4 regions of the Fundidesulfovibrio sp. genome follow, and region 2 is predicted to be linked to each of the others. Evidence: predicted binding sites of a transcription regulator. Region 2 holds the regulator's gene; each other region holds the start of a gene.
What was found. Region 2 encodes sigma-54, which starts transcription at its own class of promoters, with help from an activator protein. Its sites were predicted from a motif close to CTGGCACGGNNNNTGCTT; they were not measured.
Positions count from the first base shown of each region.

Region 1: a site for sigma-54 is predicted at 3,207-3,224, ahead of gabT (4-aminobutyrate--2-oxoglutarate transaminase). Genes of this name have one in related genera too.
Region 3: a site for sigma-54 is predicted at 3,615-3,632, ahead of ACV4UX_RS10375 (TadE/TadG family type IV pilus assembly protein). Genes of this name have one in related genera too.
Region 4: a site for sigma-54 is predicted at 2,521-2,538, ahead of sqr (type III sulfide quinone reductase, selenoprotein subtype). Genes of this name have one in related genera too.

Region 1 covers NZ_JBZVFJ010000073.1:9,696-15,256, forward strand. The annotation lists gene ACV4UX_RS10975 (glycerate kinase type-2 family protein) at 1-998, shown strand, start outside; gene ACV4UX_RS10980 (sigma-54 interaction domain-containing protein) at 1,170-2,909, shown strand; gene gabT (4-aminobutyrate--2-oxoglutarate transaminase) at 3,296-4,618, shown strand; gene ACV4UX_RS10990 (ABC transporter substrate-binding protein) at 4,683-5,561, shown strand, end outside.
Region 2 covers NZ_JBZVFJ010000048.1:4,428-9,988, reverse strand. The annotation lists gene ACV4UX_RS08250 (phosphoribosylformylglycinamidine synthase subunit PurQ) at 1-344, opposite strand, end outside; gene pyrG (CTP synthase) at 483-2,117, shown strand; gene ACV4UX_RS08240 (KdsC family phosphatase) at 2,171-2,731, shown strand; gene rpoN (RNA polymerase factor sigma-54) at 2,916-4,355, shown strand; gene hpf (ribosome hibernation-promoting factor, HPF/YfiA family) at 4,397-4,936, shown strand; gene ACV4UX_RS08225 (PTS sugar transporter subunit IIA) at 4,936-5,388, shown strand; gene rapZ (RNase adapter RapZ) at 5,505-5,561, shown strand, end outside.
Region 3 covers NZ_JBZVFJ010000068.1:1,608-7,168, forward strand. The annotation lists gene ACV4UX_RS10355 (acyltransferase family protein) at 1-1,034, opposite strand, end outside; gene ACV4UX_RS10360 (EF-hand domain-containing protein) at 1,200-1,478, opposite strand; gene ACV4UX_RS10365 (TadE/TadG family type IV pilus assembly protein) at 1,498-2,001, opposite strand; gene ACV4UX_RS10370 (vWA domain-containing protein) at 2,011-3,279, opposite strand; gene ACV4UX_RS10375 (TadE/TadG family type IV pilus assembly protein) at 3,182-3,565, opposite strand; gene ACV4UX_RS10380 (pilus assembly protein TadG-related protein) at 3,794-4,936, opposite strand; gene ACV4UX_RS10385 (TadE/TadG family type IV pilus assembly protein) at 4,953-5,345, opposite strand; gene ACV4UX_RS10390 (TadE/TadG family type IV pilus assembly protein) at 5,342-5,561, opposite strand, start outside.
Region 4 covers NZ_JBZVFJ010000020.1:9,116-14,676, reverse strand. The annotation lists gene ACV4UX_RS04530 (response regulator) at 144-500, opposite strand; gene ACV4UX_RS04525 (helical membrane plugin domain-containing protein) at 538-1,185, opposite strand; gene sqr (type III sulfide quinone reductase, selenoprotein subtype) at 1,197-2,432, opposite strand; gene ACV4UX_RS04515 (hypothetical protein) at 2,934-3,227, shown strand; gene ACV4UX_RS04510 (spermine/spermidine synthase domain-containing protein) at 3,290-5,561, shown strand, end outside.

The DNA.
Region 1 (5,561 bases), on a different contig from region 2:
ACGCCAGGACCCTGGTGCTCAACCTCGTCTCGGGGGGCGGCTCTGCCCTGCTGCCCTGCCCCATCTCCCTGGATCTCCCCGAAGGCCCCCTGCGCCTCACCCTGGAGGACAAGCAGAACATGACCCGTGCCCTCCTGGCCTGCGGGGCGGACATCGGCGAGATCAACTGCATCCGCAAGCACATCTCCGCCGTGAAGGGCGGCAGGCTCCTCAAGCTCATGGCCCCGGCGCGCAGCCTCAATTTCATCCTCTCCGACGTGGTGGGCGACCGCCTGGACACCATCGCCTCGGGCCTCACCAGCCACGACGAGACCACCTTCGAAGAGGCCATGGCCATCATCGAGAAGTACCAGCTCCAGGACAAGGCCCCGGCCAACGTGCTGCGCACCCTGGAGCTGGGCGTGCAGGGCCGCATCGAGGAGACCACCAAACCCGGCGACCCGGCCACGGAGCTGGCCTCCAACATTCTCATCGGCTCCAACCAGGCGGCGCTCACCGCAGCCTGCGAAACGGCCCGCGCCCTGGGCTACAACACGGCCGCCCTCACCTGCGCCCTCACCGGCGAATCGCGCGAGGCGGCCAAGTTCCTCTGGGGCATCGCCAAGGACGTGCGAAAAACCGAACTGCTGGTGAAGAAGCCCGCCTGCATCATCGCCGGGGGCGAAACGGTGGTCACCCTCAAGGGCGAGGGCAAGGGCGGTCGCAACCAGGAGATGGCCCTGGCCTTCCTGGCCGAGCTGGCCCGCGACGAGCTCAAGGGGGCCGACGTCTTCTTCCTCTCCGCCTCCACCGACGGCACCGACGGCCCCACCGACGCGGCAGGGGCCTTCGCCTCGGCGGAGCTGGTGGAGATGGCTCACGCGGCCGGCCTCTCCATCAACGCCTCGCTGCGCGACAACGACTCCTACCACTTCTTCGAACGCATCGGGCACCTGCTCAAGACCGGCCCCACAATGACCAACGTCTGCGACCTGCACATGGTGATCGTCTCGCCCTAGCAGGCCAGGCCACTGCCCGCAGGCTCCGGCCCGCACCGCCCGCGGGGAAGGGAAAAATGTGGGTCTGAAGGGCACCCCTTCTCTTCCCCCCCCCCGCTATCCTTTCCGTCCGCCTCCTGCGCCGACCGCCCCCCTCTTGCGGGCGGGACGGTTTCCGGGCATTTTCCAAACATGGCAAACCCCGGCGCTCCCGCACGCACGCGGCGCGGCAAGCCCCCCTTCGACGAGGGGGATGCCCTGCGCAGTCTCGGCAAGGGCCTCTTCACCGTGGACCGCGACCTGCGGCCCGTCTCCGCCAACCCCAGCGCGGCCCGGATCCTGGGCTTGGAGTCGCCCCCGGGCCAGACGCCGCCGGAGCTGCTGCCGCTCCTGCGCGACTGCCTGGAGGAAGAGCGCCGCACCGCCCGCGTCCTGGAGGCCGGGGGACGCCGCCTGGCGGCCCAGGCCTGGCCCATCGTGCGCGACGGGGCCATCGTGGGCGCGGCCCTGCTCCTGGACGACGCCCTGCCCGAGGGCTCGCTGCCCGTGCCCGAAATCCAATTGCGCGCCGTGCTCGATTCGGTCTCCGAGGGCATCTGGATCTGCGACGGCAGCGGCGTGATTCTGGACATCAACCGGGAATCCCAGCGGCTCAACTCCGTGGAGGCCTCCGACTACGTGGGCCGCAGCATCCGCTGCATCCTGGACGAGGGGCTGGTGGACCACTCGGTCACCCTGGATGTGCTGCGCCACAAGCGCCAGTCCAGCATCATCCAGCGCATCACCAAGACGGGCAAGCAGCTCCTGGTGACGGGCTCGCCGGTGTTCGGCCCGGACGGTTCCATCGCCATGGTGGTGGTCAACGAGCGCGACGTGACGGAATTGAACGCCCTGCGTGAGGGGCTCCAGAACGCGCGCAAGGTGGAGGAGCGCTACCGCCACGAACTGGCGGAGCTCTCCATGCTGGAGCTGCGCCAGAAGGACGTGGTGGCCGAAAGCCCCTCCATGCGTCACTGCCTGCACGCCCTCTTGAAGCTCGCGCACATGGACGCCTCGCGCATCCTCATCCTGGGGGAGTCCGGCACGGGCAAAGGGCTCCTGGCCAAGTTCGTGCATCAGCACAGCCCCCGGGCCAAGAAGCCCTTCATCCCCATCAACTGCCCGGCCGTGCCGGAAAACCTCTTCGAGGCCGAGCTCTTCGGCTACGAGAAGGGGGCCTTCACAGGGGCGCTCAAGCAGGGCAAGGCCGGGCTCATCGAGCTGGCCCGGGGCGGCACGCTCTTCCTGGACGAGGTGGGCGACATCCCGCTCTCGGTGCAGGCCAAGCTCCTCAAGTACCTGGACGACCACGAGCTGCGACGCCTGGGCGGGGCGGAGTCCAAGGTGGTGGAGTGCGGCGTGGTGGCGGCCACAAACTGCGACCTGGAGCGCCTGGTGGACCAGAAGCGCTTCCGGAAGGACCTCTTCTTCCGGCTCAACACCTTCATCGTGCGCATCGCTCCGCTGCGGGAGCGCCGGGAAGACATCTTCGGGCTGGCGGAGTTCTACCTGGCGGCCTGCAACGCGCGCTACGCCAAGGCCAAGCGGCTCACGCCCAAGGCCATGCGCCTGCTGGAGACCCACGACTATCCGGGCAACGTGCGCGAACTGGTGGGCATCATCCAGAAGGCCTTCGTGATGAGCGAGGGCGACGACCTCACCGAGGCCGTGCAGGAGGCCCTGGGTCCTGGCGGCGGAGCGCTGGGAGAGGCCCAGCCGCGGGGGCTTGCCGAATCCGCAGACCAGGCCAGTGCGCGGGCGCTGCGCCAGGCGGCCGCGCGCTGCCGCACCACGCGGGAGATGGCGACGCTTCTGGGGGTGAGCCAGTCCACGGTGGTGCGCAAGCTGGCCCGGTACGGCATCAAGCCCGGCCGATTCATTTCTGAATCATGACCGGGCTTCAATAACGAATCAGACGGGTGAGAGTTCATTGGTCAAGTGTCAGTGCCTGCGAGCCCTTGCCGCACATGGCGCGAACGGCGGACCCCCCGGTTTGTTCCGGAAGGATTTGATTTGGAAATTGTCAATTTCGTCAAAGGAGCTTGATTCATTTTTGAACAATTCTTATTGCCCCGTAAATATTAATGTTTTGTTAAAAGTTGATTCGCTTTTGAATCAATCGAGTGTGACGCTTTTTGAAAATGCTTAGTTAATATTCTGAAATAAAAGCATTAATTCCTCTGGCACGTCCTGGCTTGCTTCTTGCTCATCCAGCTTGGCATTTTCGTCAACGGCGGGGCGCGAGCCCGACCCATCAACCCCGTGCGAGAGGACACCCTGTGGCACAGCACACCGACAAGACCCAAGAGCTCCTGGCACTGCGCGACCGCTACATCCCCAAAGGTCCCTTCAACGTAACCCGCTTCCTGGCCGCCAAAGCCTCCGGCGCCATGATCACCGACGTGGACGGGCGCGAACTCATCGACTTCGCGGGCGGCATCGGCGTGGTCAACGTGGGCCACTGCCATCCCAAGGTTTCAGCCGCCGTGAAGGACCAGGCCGACACGTACATCCACACCTGCTTCCACATCGTGATGTACGAGCCCTACATCCGTCTGGCCGAGAAGCTCTGCTCCCTGGCCCCCGGGGATTTCGAGAAGATGGCCATCCTGGCCAACTCCGGGGCCGAGGCCGTGGAGAACGCGGTGAAGATCGCGCGCAGCCACACCAAGCGCCAGGGCGTGATCGTCTTCGAGGGCGGCTTCCACGGGCGCACCCTGCTCACCATGAGCATGACCAGCAAGGTGAAGCCCTACAAGTTCGGCTTCGGCCCCTTCGCCCCCGAAGTCTACCGCATGCCCTACGCCTACTGCTACCGCTGCCCCATCGGCCTCGACCGCAAGACCTGCGATGCGGCCTGCGCGGACCTCCTGAATGATTTCTTCATCGGGCACGCCGCCGCCGAGTCCGTCGCCTGCCTTGTGGCCGAACCCGTGCTGGGCGAGGGCGGCTTCGTCACCCCGCCCACCCGCTACTTCGAGAAGCTTTCCGCCATCTGCCGCGCCAACGGCATCGTCTACGTGGCCGACGAGGTGCAGACCGGCTTCGGACGCACCGGCGAATACTTCGCCATGACCCACCACGGCGTGGCGGCGGATCTGGTCACCGTGGCCAAGTCCATGGGCGGCGGCATGCCCATCTCCGGCGTGGTGGGCCGCGCCGAGATCATGGACGCGCCCCAGATCGGGGGCACCGGCGGCACCTACGGCGGCAACCCCGTCTCCTGCCGCGCGGCCCTGGCCGTTCTGGAGGTCTTCGAGGAAGAGAAGCTCCTGGAGCGCGCCCGCACCTTGGGGGCCACCCTCCAGGCTCGCTTCGCGCAGTGGATGGAACGCTACGAGATCATCGGCGAGGAACGCGGCCTGGGGCCCATGCGCGCCCTGGAACTGGTGACCGACCGCGAAAAGAAGACCCCGGCCATGGCCCAGGCCAAGGCGCTGGTGAAATACTGCGTGGACAGGGGGCTTCTGCTCCTCTCCTGCGGCACACACGGCAACGTCATCAGGACGCTCATGCCCCTGGTGATCACCGACGAGCAGCTCGAACGCGGCCTGGCCATCCTGGAAGAGGGCTTCCAGGAGATCGCCAAGGGCCGCCTGTAGGCGCTCTCCAAAAGGCTAAGGAACCAGGCAAACGCGCGACAACCCACAACGAAGGGAGTTGAGCATGAACACGGCGTCTTTCGGCAGAAAACTCACCGGACTCCTCGCGGCGGCGCTCCTCACCGCCGGTCTCTCCACCCAGGCCCTGGCCCAGAAGAGCATCAAGATCGGCAACGTCGAACCCCTCTCCGGCCCCTCGGCCTCGGTGGGCGTGCAGGGCAAGCAGGCCCGCGAGATGGCCGTCGAGGAAATCAACGCCGCAGGCGGCATCAAGAGCCTGGGCGGGGCCAAGCTGGAGCTGGTCTACGCCGACTCCAAGAGCGACCCCACCGTGGGCGTTTCAGAGACCGAGCGCCTGATCAACACCGAAAAGGTGAACATCATGACCGGCTGCTGGAACTCGGCCGTCACCTACCCCGCCACCCAGACCGCCGAGCGCTACGGCATCCCCTTCGTGGTTCCCGTTGCCGTGCGCGACACCATCACCGAGCGCGGCTTCAAGTACGTCTTCCGCATCGCCGCCAAGGACTCCTGGTGGGTGCGCGACCAGTTCCGCTTCCTCAAGGACATCCAGGAGGAAACCGGCCAGAAGATGAAGACCATCGCCTTCGTCTTCGAGAACGGCGACTGGGGCACCGGCTTCGCCGAGAAGTGGCGCGACCTGGCCAAGAAGGAAGGCTACCAGATCGTCCTGGACGAGCCCTACCCCTCCACCGCCACCGATCTCACCCCCGTGGTCACCAAGCTGAAAAGCGCCAACCCCGACGTGGTGATGCTCGTCTCCAACGCCTCCGACGCCATCCTGCTCACCAACACCATGGCCGAGATGAAGCTCAAGCCCAAGGCCATCATCGCCTCCGGCGGCGGCCATGCCGACCCCAAGTTCCTTGAGAACGTGGCCAAGAACGGCCTCTACCTCTTCGACGAGGTGGAGTGGAACACC
Region 2 (5,561 bases):
AGCCCCAACTTCACCAGGAGCTGGAAGCCGTTGCAGATGCCCAGCACCAGCCCGCCCCGCTCCAGGAAGGAGCGCAGCAGGTCCAACAGCGGCGTGCCGTCCCTGGTTGCGGCGAATTTCCAGCGGATGGCCCCGGCCTGGCCCGCGCCCAGGTCGTCTCCGTCCAAAAATCCGCCGGGGAACAGGAGAAAGTTGTAGCCGGGCAGGTCCACCCTGCCGGCGGTGATGTCGGAAAAATAGACGATGTCGGTCTGGTCGGAACCGGCCAACCGCGCGGCATGCGCGGACTCCGACTCGCAGTTGGTGCCGAAGCCGGTGACCACCAGGGTTTTCACGAGGGCCATGCTGGGAGCTCCAAGGGGTTTCTTGAAAAAATCGGACCGGTCGCTTAGACGTGTCCCGAGGAAGATACTTGCCCCCGCCCCATGCGTCAACTGGGCCGGGGTTTACCACTTTTGCCGGTTCCAAGGAGGCAGGGCCGCATGAAGACTAAATTTCTGTTCGTCACGGGGGGCGTGTTGTCCTCCCTGGGCAAGGGGCTGGCCGCCGCCTCCATAGGCGCGCTCCTTCAGGCCAGGGGCCTGAGGGTGACCATCCAGAAGCTCGATCCCTACATCAACGTCGATCCCGGGACCATGAACCCCTTCCAGCACGGAGAGGTCTACGTCACCGACGACGGCGCCGAAACCGATCTCGACCTGGGACACTACGAGCGCTACCTGAGCCTCCCCATGTCCCAGAACAACAACTTCACCTCCGGGCGCATCTACAACACCGTCATCCAGAAGGAGCGCCGCGGAGACTACCTGGGCGGCACAGTCCAGGTGATCCCCCACATCACCGACGAGATCAAGCGCTCCATCCTCGGCGTGGCCAAGGACGAGGACGTGGCCCTCATCGAGATCGGCGGCACCGTGGGCGACATCGAAGGCCAGCCCTTCCTGGAGGCCATCCGCCAGCTGCGCTCCGACCTGGGCAAGGACAACGTCCTCTACATCCACCTGACGCTCATCCCCTACATCCGCGTGGCGGGCGAGTTGAAGACCAAGCCCACCCAGCACAGCGTCAAGGAGCTGCGCTCCATCGGCATCCAGCCCGACATCATCATCTGCCGCTCCGAGATCGACCTCGACCAGTCGCTCAAGCACAAGATCGCCCAGTTCTGCAACGTGGACCCCGACGCGGTGTTCACCGCCGTGGACGTGAACAACATCTACCAGCTGCCCCTCAAGCTCTACGCCGAGGGCGTGGACCAGAAGATCGCCATCCTCCTGCGCCTGCCCGCCAAGAACGCCGAGCTCGCGGCCTGGAAGGACCTCACCCACAAGCTGGCCAACCCCCAGGGCGAGGTCTCCATCGGCATCGTGGGCAAATACGTGGACCTCAAGGAAGCCTACAAGAGCCTCCACGAGGCCCTCATCCACGGCGGCGTGGCCAACGGCGTGCACGTGAACCTGCTCTACGTGAACTCCGAGGATGTCACCTCGGCCAACGTGGCCCAGCGCCTGGCCGGCCTCGACGGCATCCTCGTCCCCGGCGGCTTCGGCTCGCGCGGCGTGGAAGGCAAGATCGCCGCCATCCGGCACGCCCGCGAAAACAAGATCCCCTTCTTCGGCATCTGCCTGGGCATGCAGCTGGCCTGCATCGAGTTCGCCCGCAACGTCCTGGGGCTCACCGAGGCCAACTCCGAGGAATTCAACCGCCTGAGCCCCGATCCCGTGATCTACCTCATGCGCGAGTGGTACGACTTCCGCACCAAGAAGATCGAAAAGCGCGACATGGACTCCGAAATGGGCGGCACCATGCGCCTGGGGGCCTACCCCTGCGTGGTCCAGCCCGACACCAGGGCCATGGAGGCCTACGGCAAGGCCCAGATCGACGAGCGCCACCGCCACCGCTACGAGTTCAACAAGGCCTACCACGCCCGCATGGCCGAGAAGGGCATGGTCTTCTCCGGGCTCTCTCCCGACGAATCCCTCGTGGAAATCGTGGAGCTGCCCGGGCATCCCTGGTTCCTGGGCTGCCAGTTCCACCCGGAATTCAAGTCCAGCCCCATGAAGCCCCACCCGCTCTTCCGGGAATTCATCCGGGCCGCCAAGACCCAGCGGGAAGCGTAACAATCCCTGCTCCCCGTCGGCCGGACCTCTCCGGCCGACGGGGCCATCCCTTCATGCGACCCACCAAACGCCCCGCGCGCCCCGGCCTCAGCCGCCGCGCCCTGGCCCTGGCCCGCGACGTGCGCCTGCTCGTGCTCGACGTGGACGGCGTGCTCACCGACAACCGCCTCTGGCTGGACAACCAGGGGCAGTCCCTCAAATGCTTCTCCATTCCCGACGGCATGGGCCTGAAGCTCCTGGAACGCGCGGGCGTCGAGGTGGCCGCCCTGAGCGGGCTGCCCAACCCACAGGCCGAGGAGCGGCTCCGGCAATTGGGCGTCACCGCCTTCCACGGCGGACACCTGCGCAAGCTCCCCGTCCTGGAGCGCATCCTCTCCGAGCGCGGCCTCGACTTCCCGCACCTGGCCTACATGGGCGACGACTGGCTCGACGCCGCGCCCATGCGCCAAGCCGGACTGCCCATGGCTCCCGCCGACGCCCAGCCCGAAATCCTGCGCCTCGCCGCCTGGGTCTCGCGGCTGCCCGGCGGACACGGCGCCGTGCGCGACGCCGTGCGCCTGCTGCTCACCGCCCAGGGCAAGCGCGACGCCCTCTGGCGCGACATCGCCCTGTAGCCGATACGTCGGGCTTATTCCCCGGCCGCCCCTGTCGTGGCCCCCGCCGTCCTTGGCGCTTCACGGAAAAAGCCGTCAAGTCTTGCTTCCGGTTCGGTTTTGGTGCATAACCACCGGGCTAGGCGGGCATCCGGCATTCTTCTTGCTAGTCGCCCGGGCCAGTTCACAAGGAGACGATAGCACGATGGCACTTGAGCTCAGGCAGCAACTCAAGCTTTCGCAGCAGCTGGTGATGACGCCCCAGTTGCAGCAGGCCATCAAGCTGTTGCAGCTTTCCCGTCTGGAACTGGTGGAAACGGTGCAGCAGGAGCTCCTGGAGAATCCGCTGCTCGAGGAGACCCAGTTCGACGACGAGCGGCCCGAGCCCACCATTGCCGAGGATTCGCACGCCCCCGACTCCACCCAGGAGGAGGGGGCCATGCAGCGCGAGCTGATGAAGACGGCCGAGTGGGACGACTACCTGGGCGATTTCGCCTCCACGTCGCGCCAGGCCACGGTGCGCGAGCATGAGACGCCCGAGGAGGGCATGTCCTTCGAGGCCAGGCTCACGGCCAAGCCCTCGCTGGAGGGGCACCTGGCGTGGCAGATCAGCCTCTCGCCCCTGGATGCCCGGCAGCAGGCCATCGCGGACGAGATCGTGGGCAATCTCGACTCCGGGGGCTACCTGCGCTCCAGCACGGAGGAGCTCGCCCAGGTGCTTTCGGTGACTCCCGAAGAGGTGGAAGTTGTCGTCCAGGCGCTGCAGCGGCTCGATCCTGTGGGCGTGGCCGCGCGCTCGCCCCAGGAGTGCCTGCTGGTGCAGCTGGAGGTGTACGGTTACACGGACCCCGTGCTCCTGGAGATCGTGCGCGACCACCTGGAAGACCTGGAGAAGAAGCGCTACAAGCCCCTGGCGAAAAAGTTCCGCTTGAGCATGGAGGAGATCAAGGAGTATCTGGAGATCATCCAGACGCTCGATCCCATGCCCGGCTCGCATTTCAGCTCGCCGGACCCGGTGTACGTCAGCCCGGACGCGTTCGTGTACAAGTTCGGAGACGACTTCGTGATCGTGCTCAACGAGGACGGCCTGCCCAAGCTCCAGCTTTCGCCTTATTATATGGAGGACATGGGCCGTTCCAGCGCCAACAAGGAGAAGGAGTACCTCCAGGACAAGATGCGCAGCGCCCAGTGGCTGATGAAAAGCCTCTATCAGCGCCAGCGAACGTTGTTCAAGGTGTTGGAATCCATCGTGAAATTTCAGAGGGAATTCTTCGAGGACGGCGTGACGAAGCTGCGCCCGCTGATCCTCAAGGACGTGGCCGACGACATCGGCATGCACGAATCCACCGTGAGCCGCATCACCACGAGCAAGTACGTGGCCACGCCCCACGGCATCTACGAACTCAAGTTCTTCTTCAACTCCGCGCTGGAACTCGACGACGGGTCGTCCGTGGGCTCGGAGTCGGTGAAGGCGGTGATCAAGCAGCTCATCTCGGCCGAGGACCCCAAGAAACCAACCAGCGACGAACAGATCGCGGAGATTCTCAAGCGGCGCCTGCAGGTGAACATCGCGCGGCGCACGGTGGCCAAGTACCGCATGGCCATGGGCATCGAATCCTCCTCGAAGCGCAAGGACGTATTGTAGCCAAATCCGCCGCCACGCGGCGTCATCCCCCGGAGGTTACCATGATTATCGCCTTCAATTTCAAGAACTTCGAGCCGTCTCCCGGCCTGCAGGAATATGCCGCCAAGCGTTTCGACAAGCTCTCCAAGTACATGAGCAATTCCGACAACGCCGAAGTGGTGGTCACTCTTTCCGTTGAAAAGACCCGCCAGATCGCCGACGTGGTCATCGACGCCGACGCCATGCACATCTCGGCCCACGAGCGCTCCGACGACATGTACTCCACCATCGACATGATCACGGACAAGCTCGACGCCCAGCTGCGCAAGCTGCGCGAGAAGATGAAGGACCGCCGCAAGGCCGCCCAGGGCGACGTGACCATGGGCGTGGTGAGCTTCACCACCGAGGGCAAGGTCCACGCCATCGAGGAATCCGACAAGTACAGCCCCAAGCCCATGAGCGTGGAAGAGGCAGCCGAGCAGCTCGACGCCATGCACTACGAGTTCCTGGTGTTCCTCGACGCCGAGACCGAGCGCGTCAACGTGCTCTACAAGCGCAAGAACGGCGATTACGGCCTGATCGATCCTGGAGTTTCCCTCTGATGCGCCTGGGGGAATACCTGCGCAAGGACTTCGTCCTGGAGGACCTGGCGGCCGGGGGCAAGCCCGACGTTCTCGCGGAGCTGGTGGCCCCCGTGGCCGCCGCCTTCCCGGACGTGGACCCGGCCAAGGCGTCGCGCGTGCTCATGGACCGGGAGAATCTCGGCACCACGGGCATCGGCGACGGCGTTGCCATCCCCCACGGCAAGATGGATTCGCTCAAGGAAATCGTCATCGTGGCCGGACGCAGCCGCGCGGGGATCGATTTCGAATCCCTGGACCACAAGCCCTGCCGCATCTTCTTCCTGGTGCTCGCGCCCGAACACGTGGCGGGCATGCACCTGCGCATCCTCGCGCAGATCTCGCGGCTTCTCTCAGACGAGGGCTTCCGGCGTTCCTTCCTGGACGCCGCCGATCACGAGGCCCTCTGGAAGGTGCTTTCCAGCCACGCGTGAACCTGCCGTGGCCCCGCGAGGGGCGGCGGCTTCGTCACGCAAACGGACGCGATGTGTGATAGGCCGGTCCCCGCCGCGCCACCGCGCGGCGGGGACTTTTCACAAGGAGCGATGCCATGCCGGGAGCGAGCGCCCATCTGCCCGTGGTGGTGATCACGGGCCTGTCGGGGTCC
Region 3 (5,561 bases), on a different contig from region 2:
CCCAGGGAGAGGCCCCAGCGCAGGGCCATGCCCAGGGCGTCGGCGGCGGGGCCGACCAGGCGGTTGGCCAGGGGCAGGCCCCACTGGGTGTGGGTCATGAAGAGCGAATAGCTCACCATGCCCGCCAGGCGCAGGGGCCGCGCGGTGAAGGCCGAGGGGCCGGGGCCGGGCAGGATCAGGCGCAGCAGGATGAGGCAGATGGTCGCGTCCAGGGCCAGGAAGAAGGCCAGGCGATGGAGGTTGTCCCGGGCCATCCAGGCCTCCACGGGGGGGTGCCCGCCCGCCCAGCAGAAGGCCAGCAGGGCCGCCAGGGCCGGGACGAAGCCCAGCCGCGCCGCGCGTTGCAGGCGCGGGCCGATCCTGCCCTCGCCCCAGGCCCGGGCCAGGGCCACGCCGAAGAGGAAGCCCAGGAAGCGCGGGTCGCCCAGCAGCTGGAAACGCTTGAACACCAGGATGTTGGCCGTGAGAGCCCCCGCCAGCAGCCAGAAGAAGCCCCAGGAGCGGAAGGGGGCGAAGCGCCCCAGCACGAGCACCCAGGCCGCGCAGAGCAGGTAGAACCACATCTCGTAGACCAGGGCCCAGGTGGTGTAGGTCACCAGGGTCACGCCCGGGGGCACGTGGAGGAAGAAGACGTTGGCCAGGGCCTGACGCCAGTCCACCGAGGCAGCGCCCCAGCACAGGGCCGGGAGGTTCACGGCCAGGATCACGGGCAGGAGCCTGCGGTAGCGCCCCGCCAGGAAGGCCGGGACCGAGGGCCTGCGCCGGGCCAGCGACACCCACGTGAGGAAGCCCGAGAGCACGAAGAGCACGTCCACGCCGAGCACGCCCGAGTGCAGGGCGCGCAGGAGCTGGTGGGCCGGTGCGCCTGGGTCGAGGAAGTAGTGGCGCTCGAAGTGCTGGGCGAAGAAGTGGACGTTGAAGACCATGACGATGGCCAGCCCGCGCAGGCCGTCCAGGCCGGGAAGGCGTCCGGCGTCCAGGAGGAAGAAGGCGTCGAGCGCCGCGAGGGGTTTGGGTGCTGGGGAGTGGTCCATGGGGTGGTCGTCGCTGCCCTGCCTTTATCCGCGGGGCGGGGAACGCACAAGCCCCCGGGAACCGCTCCCGGGGGCTTCCCCCGTGCGTTCGGGCCGTCCTCGCGGAGGCCGTCGTCCCGGGCGCGATTCCGCGCGCGCCCGGGACGCGGCCCCCACGGCCCGAAGCTACTTTTTGTAGGCCGGCTTGACGGCCAGGAACTCCTCTTTGGTCACGATCTGGTCCCTGTTGGCGTCCATGCCCTGGAAGTCGGCCGCGGCTTTCTGCTGGTCCGGGAACACGGCCAGGTATTCGGGCAGGGTGACGAAGCCCTTGTTCTGCGGGTCGATGAGGTCGTAGCCGCGCAGGTCGTCCCCTTCCTGGCCGTGCGCGCGGGGCGCGGCGAAGAGGATGGCCAGGAGGGCGGCCAGCGCGGCGGCCCAGGCGACGAGGCGTTGGATGGTCATGGCATGTCTCCGTTGGCGTCTAGTAGGGGCAGGGTCGCCAGGGTTCGTTGACCATGCGGGTGGCCTGGCGCATGGTCATGGCCTGGGACCAGGCCGACGCGCCGTTGGTGGGGTCGAGCATGTCCCCCAGGGGCGTGACGGGCGTGTAGACGTAGTTCACGTCGATCTGGACGGTGTCGCAGGGGCCGCCGGGGTCGCCTTCGCGGGCCGCGCCCGAGGCGGAGAGCCCGGGCCAGCTGGAGACGTTCACGTTCACGTCGATGCCCCGGGAGTCGGCGGCCACCTTCTTGGTGGCGGCGATGATCTGGGCCATGCGGGTGCCGTCGATTTCGCCCTGGCCGGTGGTGGCGAAGCGCGCGCCCAGTTCGGTGGCCTTCTTGAGGGTGAGCCACACGGAGAGGGCGTTGCTGGTCTCCAGCACGCCGATCATGAGCCCCGTGACGAGGGGGGCCACCAGGGCGAATTCCACGGCCGAGGACCCGGCCTCCCCCAGGAGCTTGCGCAGTCTGCGGATGGCGTTCATGGGGTGCTCCTACTTGATGAGCCGCAGCCCGAGCTGGCGGCCGATCTTCTTGAACATGTCGTCGATGTCGCTGGAGGAGGGCGCGTCGTAGTAGTGGTCGTTGGTTCCGGGCTTGGAGGAGGCCACGGTCTTCATGAGGTTCACGTCCGTGGAGTCGGATGTGCCGAAGCGGATGGTGAAGATCTCGATGCCCGCGTCCTTGGCCAGCTGCGCCTCGGAGAGCATGGCGGTGTTGAGACATCCGCCGTCCTCGCAGTGGCAGGTCTTCACGTTCATGCCGTAGTAGGCGTTGTACCAGTAGTTGTTGGGGTCGGAGGTGTCGCCGTACTGGCCGCCGCACTTGCCGTCCTCGTTGTCGCCGTCGGTAAGCAGGATCATCACCTTGCGGTACTTCTTGGGGTCGCCGCCCTCGGTGTAGGGGGATTCGGGGGTGAGCACGTGGCGTCCCCACTTGATGCCCTCGGAGATCACGGTGCCTGAAGCGGTTCCGGTGGCGGTCATGGAGTTGATGGCGGTGGTGATGGCCGCCTTGTCCGTGGTGAGCGCCTTGATGTAGGGGATGGAGGTGCACGAGGCGCTGCTGGTGGTGTTCACGGTGCCGTCCGCGTTGCGGCATCCGGCGGCCTTGCCGTCCACGTTCGCGGGGACGCGCACCTTGCCCCGGAAGGGCACCAGGCCGATCTTGGTGGAGGGCGCGCCGGTGTTGGGCATCACCAGGTTGACCATGTTGGTGGCCGCCTGGCGCACCTTGGTGATGGGCGTGCCGGACATGGAGCCCGTGTTGTCGATCACGAAGACGATTTCCAGGTTGTTGTAGCCCGCGCAGGCGGTGCAGTCGATCTCCTTGTCCCCGACCCCCAGCACCGAGGCGAAGGTGAGCTTCACCGTGGTCTTGCCCTCCACGCAGACGCTGCGCACCTCCGTGCCCAGGGTGAGGCTCTTGATGGAGGCCTCGCCGTAGTTCTGGGCAAGGGATTTCTCCGCAGCCTGGCGCACGCGGTTCTGGGAGAGGTCCGGGTCGTAGGGCAGCTCCAGGCTCCCGGCCAGGGCCGCCGCGTCCACGGCGGCCTGGAGCTGGTTGTTGGCCTTGTAGAGCAGGCCCTCGTCCACCACGAGGCCGGCCGCGCCGGCCAGGGCCAGCGCGCCCACGGCCACTAGCGTGGCCGTGGAGCCCCGCTCCTCACTGCAGAGGCATGACAACCTTCGAAGTGATCGTAACAGGGCCGTTGTTGAGCGCGTCAATGAAGTCGCCAGAGAGAGAACTCGGTTGATAGGCATAGCTCACCTCCACGGTCGCGGTCTTCGCGCCCGTGTCCACGGACTTGCTCACCAGCAGGTCCGAGGGGGGCAGGTCTTTCGTAAGGTTCTGGACCAGGGCCTGCACCTTGGAGTCGTTTCCGGAGCGCAGGATCTCCCGTGCGCCCTCGCGGGCGGCCTCCTGGACGGTGAAGAAGGTCTTGAGCATCACGGACCCCTCCCACACCGAAACCGACAGGGCCACCAGCACGGGAATGATGATGGCTGCCTCCACGGAGGACGAGCCTGATTCGTTGCGCGGCTTCATGGCGGTCTCCTCTTGGGGGCGCGCGTCGGCGCGCCCCGCGCGAGGCCCAAAGCAAGGCTCGTGCCGGGCAGGGCTGCCGGGGGGGAGTCGGCCCGGGGGCGTCCGTGGGGCGCGGGTCCTGGCGCAACGCGGCCCGGGTGGACTCCGGGTCGCACGTGGGGGCGGATTCAGGAATCGTGGATCGCGAAGGCCGCCGCGATCCACTCGTCGTGGAGCGCCGGGCGGCTGTCAGCGTGTGGAGTCGCGCGTGAGGCTGATGCCCCAGAGGGTTCCGCAGTTGCCTCCGGCCCCGCGCACGGGGGACACGGCCGTCGCGTTGACGAAGCGTCCGGTGACGTCGCCCGCGCCGTTGACGCCCTCCACGAACACGGCCCCCAGCTGGTAGACCACGATGGTGTTGCGCCCGGAGCTGGGCGGGTCGCGGGGGTCGAAGAAGGAGATGATGCCCACGCGGGGGCTGGCCATGGGGTCCGGGTAGGTGCTGCCCTTGACGGAGCTGGTGGCAGAATCCCAGTAGGCCCCCGGGTCCTGGGAGAGGAGGTCCTGGATGCCCTGCTTGGTGGGCCCCACCATGTTGCCTGGCTCCAACTGGAGGAAATCCCGGACGGTGACGTCGGTGTTGTTGGCCCCGGTGCAACCGGCGATGTTGTCGCGGTAGGCGGAGCCTCCGGTGACGGGCTGGCCGGAACCCACGGGGGGCAGGTCCACGGGGCTGTACTGGCCCGGGGCGATGGTGGAGTGGGGGTCGCCGGTCTTGAGCACGATCTGCGTGCCCACGTCGCCGGGGCCGTAGCCCTGCACGTTGATGGAGGCCATCTCGCAGGGCACATCCGTATCGAGCACGCCGTTGCGGTCCTTGGGCGCGCCGCAGTTGTCGTTCCAGGTGAACTTGGCGGGCACGCTCCAGGGCTTGATGCAGCGCGAGGTGGTGGAGCAGAAGATTTCGGCCCGGGCCGTGGCCGACACGTCGGAGGCGTTGAGGCCCAGCACCGGCCCCAGGAAGAGGCGCACGGGGTTGCCGCGCGCGGCGGTGAGCCCGGCCGTGACCTCCACCCAGCCCGGGATGTTGAGGTTCACGGTGACGTCGCCCTGCGCGAGAGCCAGGGCGGGGTTGTCTCGGGCGTCGATGTTGGCCCGCCCGAAGGTGACGGCCTCGGCCCGGATGCGCGCCAGGTCCTGGCCGTAGGAGACGAGCCCGGCGGCGCCGGCCAGGGCGGCGGCGTCCACGGCGGTCTGGAGCTGGCTGCGTTTCCAGCGCAGGTAGCCGTAGTCCACCGCGAAGGCCCCCATGCCGCAGACGGCCACGAGCAGCAGGGCTGCCAGCACCGAGACGGAGCCGCGTTCGCCGCGCGAGGGTGTGGCGTTGTTCATGTCGGGCTCCTGGTTGTCAGCGCCTGCGGGCTGTGGCCTGGGCCGTGAGCTCCACGAAGCCCGGTATGGCCGAGCCCCAGGGGATGATGGGCAGGCCGCGCAGGTCGAAGGTCGCGTCCACGCGGATGGCCGTTCCGGGGGGCAGCTGCTGGTAGTCGGCCGTGACGGCCACGCCCAGGCGGCCGGGGTCCTGTCCGGCCTGCTGGACGTAGGCGCGCATGAGGGGTTCCGGCGGCTGGCCGCCGGAGGCGGCCAGCGCGCCCACTTCGCAGGCCTGGGCCAGCACCTGGCGGATCTGGAACATCTGGCTGAAGTCCAGGATGGCGATCACCAGGGGGATCAGCACCAGGGAGCCGATGAGGGCGAACTCCACGGCCGCCACGCCGGACTGGTCGCGATGGGCGTTCATGGCTGGTGCACCATCATGGAGGTGATGGAGATGGAGTTAACGGTCGCGAAGGCGGGCACGAGCCCCCCCAGCCCGAAGAAGGCGTAGGGCAGGTCCACGCGCACGGTGACCGGCTGGTTGGCCTGTCTTGCCGAGACGGTCACCCCGGCGGCCTGGGTCACGCCGCCTTCCACGAGGATGCGGCGCGCCCTGGCGGCCACCTCGGCGTCGGTGGGG
Region 4 (5,561 bases), on a different contig from region 2:
CGCTCGTCTCATCCTGTCGTTTCGTCCGTTCGCCGTGGCCGGTCGTCCCGGCCGGGCTCGAAAACGAAGACGCGGGCCTGGGGTGGGGTCAGGCCCGCGTCTCGCGGATCGTTGTCCCGGGCTGCGGCCCGTCGGTTAGAGGGTTATTCGCCGATCATTTCCTTGACCAGCTTGAGGGTCTTCTCCGTGTCCACCGGCTTGGTGAGCACGGGAACGTTCTTGGTGAGCACCGGGGGGCGGGGGCCCACGCCGGAGATCACGATCACCGGGATTTCGGCCAGCTGGGGTTCCTGGCGCAGCTTCACGTAGAAGAGCGTGCCGCCGCGCGCGGGCATGTCCATGTCCAGGGTGATGAGGTCGGGCTTGTGCACCTGGGCCATCTCCAGGCCCTCGACGCCGTTCTTGGCGCCCACGGTGTCATAGCCGGCTTCCTCGAAGACGTCCTTGAGATAGGAGATGATCTCGGGGTCGTCGTCAATGATGAGTATCTTCTTGGCCATAGGTACCTCGCGTTTTCGCGGCCGCGCCGCTTGGTTGTTACTTCAGCTTGCCCAGGGCCTTGACCATCTCCATGGCCACGCCGATGCCGTTCTTGACCTCGGAGTCGGACAGGGCGCCCACGACGCCGAACATGCCCACCGGCTTGGCGTTGGCCAGGTCGATGTTGGCGGGCATGTCGGTGATCTTCTCCAGCAGGGCCAGCATTTCGGGGTTGGACATCTTCTTGAGCAGGCCCAGCAGGGTGACGAAGCTGTCGCCCATGGCCTCGATGTCTTCCGGCCCGTAGTGCTGGGCCACCTTGGCGCGCACCTCGAGCATGGCCTCGTAGGTCCTGAACACGCCCCGCTGTTCCAGGGTGCCCAGGTAGCGCACGGTGTTGTGCAGGGCGCTCTTCATCATGGGCTCCATGGTGTGCCACATGTCGATGATGGTTTCGAGCGCTTCCAGTGCCCAGGTCAGGTTCTTCACGTTGACCAGGACTTTCTTGACGAGAGGCATCACGTCTTCCAGCTGGAAGCTGTCCTCAACGTCCTTGAATTCGTTGACCATCACATAGAGAGCCTGCTTCATGATCGGGTTGAGGTCCCGGATCAGGTCGTCCATGGGCTCCCTGGCCTCGCGCATCACGGCCAGCTCGGCTTCGATCTTGCCGAGTTTTTCGAGTATGAGGTCCTCTTTGCTCATGATGACCGCTCCTAGAACTTGCCGGGGCGCTTCTTGCCGGCCATGAACATCTGGGGTTCGAGGGGCAGGTCCTTACCCTTGAGCATGAGGTTGAAGTAGACCCACTTGAACATCATCTTGCCCCAGTAGTTCATGTAGGACTCTTCCAGCAGGCCGAAGGGTCCGATGCCCGGGAACGGATACTTGCCCGGCAGCGGCTCGACCTTGTAGTTGAAGTCGATGAGGGCGGCTTTCTCGTAACCGGTGACGATGAAGCAGTTGGAGTGGCCGTCGAACTCGGGGCGGGGGGCCAGGCCTTCGATGTCGCGGTGCAGGTTTTCCACCAGCACGTCGGCCTCGAAGTGGGTCACGGAGCCGGCCTTGGACGTGGGCACGTTGGTGGCGTCGCCCAGGATGTACATGTTCTCGTAGTCGGGCGACTTCAGGGTGTAGTGGTCGGTCTTCATGTAGCCCATGGGATCGCCGATGTCGGAATCGAGGATCACCTGAGAGCCGAAGTTGGGCGGAATGGCCACCAGCAGGTCGAACTCCACCTCGTCGCCCTTCATGGATTCCATGACGCCGCGCTCGGCGTCGACGGCGGCGATTTCGAAGTTGGGCACGATCTTGATGTTCTTTTCTTCACAGATCTTGCCCAGGATGGAGGCGGCCACGGGCTTGGTGAACGCGCCCGTGAGCGGGGTGACCAGCTCGATCTCGATGTTGTGGCGGGTGCCTTCCATGGAGAAGAACCAGTCGGCCAGGAACAGCCACTCCAGGGGGGCCACCGGGCACTTGATGGGCATTTCGGCGATGTTCAGGCAGATCTTGCCCTTTTCGAACCGGGCCAGCTTGTGGGCCAGATCCACCGCGCCGTTGGGGGTGTAGAAGTCGTGGATGTTCTTCTTCCAGCCGTCCATCATGCCTTCGATCTCGTCGGGCATGATGCGGCAGCCGGTGGCCACCACGATCCAGTCGTAGTCGTGCTTGCCGTTGGTGGTGGTGATCACCTTGGCGACGGGGTCGACGTTGGTGATCTCTTCGTTGACGAAGTCCACGCCCTTGGGGATGAAGCTGGACAGGGGGCGGATGCAGTCCTTGATGTCATAGATGCCGAAGGGCACAAACAGCCAGCCGGGCTGGTAGTGGTTGACCGTGTTGCGGTCGATGATGGTGATCTTCCACTCTTTCTCGTCCAGCTTCTGGCGCATCTTGTTGGCGATTATGCAACCGCCGGCGCCGGCTCCAAGAATCACAAGCTTTTTCATGACCTAACGGCTCCTTCAATTGGTTTGAACCTAGGTTCGACGTATTCCCCAGGCGTCCCGGGGGAGTCCCCAATCCACAAAGCCCATAAAGCAGGGGCCGTGCCAGGATGGGTTGAACTGTATATTCGTTTGATTTCAGTATATTAGGAAAATTGTCCGCCGCAGGAGGAATTGATCCGGCCAGCAACAAAGGTTGACGTTGGCCCCAGGGGCGCAGCGCGGATCGGCTTGGATTCTGGCGCGGCCTGGGGTGCAAAGAAAGTTGCAGGCGTCAACGTGTGTTGCGTGCAAGGAGGGAAGTCTCCCGGCAGGGCGCTCGTTGCCGGGCGGGGTTCGTGCGAAATTTCTCGAGACAAGGGGCTTTGAGGACGCGTCCAGCCGACCCGTGGGGCCGCGTGACCCCGGGCGCGCGCATCGCGCCTTGCGTCCCGGGGCGTTGGGCGCTATCTTTCCAAAAGGCGGGAAGCGCGCATCGCCTCAACCCCAACGGCAAGCGGACCCATGGCCGACGACGCGACGAAACGGTTCCTCATCGACAACATCGACGACGAGACCCGGCGCTGGCTGCACGATTACTGCACCTGGAAGCGCCGCAAGGTCGCCAGTCCCGGCGAGTTGTCCATCTCCTTCCTCAAGTCCTACATGGACGCGCGCCTCTACGACTACTACTTCATCCAGCGCAACTACTCGACCCTCGTGCCGCTGCTCGACGCCTACAAGCAGTCCCACGGCGAGGTGGATGGCGTGACGGCCCTCATCGGCGATCTCGCCCCCACCCTTCCCGGCAGGACATGAGCGGGGCGCGGCCTTGGCGGGCGCTCCCTGGCGCTCCGCCCCGTCCGGTCGCGGTGCCCCCCGTGGTCTGCGTGCTGGTGTTCGCCACCGGCGCGGCCGCCATGATGGACCAGGTGGTCTGGCAACGTTACCTGGCCCGACTCCTGGGCGGCGACGCAGCGGCCACGGCCGTGGTGCTGGCCGCCTTCCTGGGCGGGCTCTCCCTGGGCTACCATGCCTTCGGCCGCCTGGCCCTGCGCGTGCGCAGCCCCTACAAGGCCTACGCCCTGGCCGAGGGCTTCATCGGACTGTGGTGCCTGGCCTTTCCAGCCCTGTTCGCCGCCGTGGAGCAGGCCTCGGCCGGATGGTCTCTCTCGCCCCCCTGGGGCCTGGCCCTGCAGGGGGTCGCCCTGGCTGCGGCTCTGGTGGGGCCGCCCACGGTGTGCATGGGAGCCACCGCGCCCTTGCTCACCCAGGCCCTCAGTCGCGACGTGGAGACCTCCGGAGCGGTGCACGCCAGGGTCTACGGCGTGAACACCGCCGGGGCCTTCCTGGGCGCGGTGGCCGCCGGGTACGTTGCCGTGCCCGAACTGGGGCTGCCCGGCACGCTGCGCCTGGCCGCTTCGCTCAATCTTCTGGCCGCCGCGTGGTTCGCCCTGGCGCGTGACCCCATGCGGGCCGAACCTGTCCGAAATCCCGCCTGGCCGGATACCTTGAGCGGCCCGGGAGCAGGCCCGACGGCGTCGCCGCCCCCGCACAGGCGCGGCCTGGGGTTCGCTCTGATGGGGCTGGCGTTCCTCAACGGCTTCCAGTCCATGGGCCTGGAGAACGTGCTGGTGCGCTTCGTGGCCCTTTCAGCGGGCGGGTCGGCCTACGCCTTCACCATGGTGGTGGGGATGTTCGTGCTGGCCATCGCGGCGGGGGCGCTCCTCGCGGGGCGCTTCGCCCGCCTGGGGACGCGCGCCGTGTGGCTCAACCAACTGGCCATCGCGGCCCTGCTGCTCCTGCTGTTTCCCTCCCTGGACACCTGGCCCTACTGGGCGCACCGCCTGCGTTTACTCTTCGCGCCGGACCTCGCAGGATTCTGGGCCTTCCAGGCCGCCGGGTTCGCCGCCCTCTCGCTGGCGGCGGGCTTGCCCGCCCTGCTCATCGGGGCGGCCGTGCCCCTGATTTTCAACCGCCTGCGTAACGACCTGGCCACCGTGGGCAGTCTCTCGGGGCGCATCCTGTGCGCCAACACGGCGGGCAACCTCACGGGGAGCCTCTCAGCGGGAATCCTTCTGCATCCGCTGCTGAACAACGGACAGATCTATCTGCTCTGCGCCGTGCTGTCCCTGGCCGGGGCCTGGCTTGCGGCAAGTGAACTTGGACCCCGAACGCGCCTGGCCACAGGACTGGCCGCCCTCGCGGCCCTGGCTCTGATCCCCGCCGCGCCGGGATACGATGCGCAGCGCTTCATGATGGGCACTTTCCGTTTACGTATGCCGCTGGCGTCCTCCTACGCATCGCCCAAGGCCTTCTTCGAGGAGTTCCACGACGGAGTGGAACTCCTCTTCCAGGAAGACGGTCCTGAAGGCACGGCGTCCGTGCTGCGCGCCCCTCGTCAGGCCTGGCATTCCGAAAAGCCCATGGCTGTGTTCGTCAACGGCAAGTCCGACTCGTCCACTGTTGCGGACATGTCCACCCTGCGCCTGCTGGCGCACATCCCGGCGCTTCTCGCGCCCTCACGCGGCCGGGCGCTGGTTGTCGGCCTGGGCACGGGCGTCACCTCCGGGGAGCTTGCGCGCTATGCCGACGTGGCCTCCATCGGGACGGCGGAGATATCCTCCTCGGTCATCAAGGCGTTGCCGCTCTTCGCCGCGTTCACCGGCGACGTCCACCGGGAGCCCCGGCATCGCATGCTGCACGGCGACGCCTTCCGCATCCTGGCGCGCGAGGAGGCCCAGTGGGACCTGATCGTCTCCGAGCCGAGCAACCCTTGGGTTCTGGGCGTGGACGCGCTCTTCTCGCGGGAATTCTACCGTCTGGCCGACCGACGCCTGGCTCCGGGCGGAGTGTTCGCGCAGTGGATCCACGTCCACGACGCTTCGGCCCAGGTGCTCGGGACCGTGCTCGTCACCCTTCGGGAACGCTTCCCCTGCATTCGGGTGTTCATGACCCAGGCAAACGACCTGCTTCTCCTGGCTTCTCGGGAGGACCTGGCCCCCGGAGTGACCGCAGCGGGAGCGTTGTGGGACGCTTCGCCCGGCGTGCGCGCTTCGTTGGCGGAAGCGGGGATCGGCTCCCTGGAGGCGTTGTTGGCCAGGGAATTGTCGCCGCCCGCGCTGACCGGGTCGGTGCAGACGCTCGACAAAC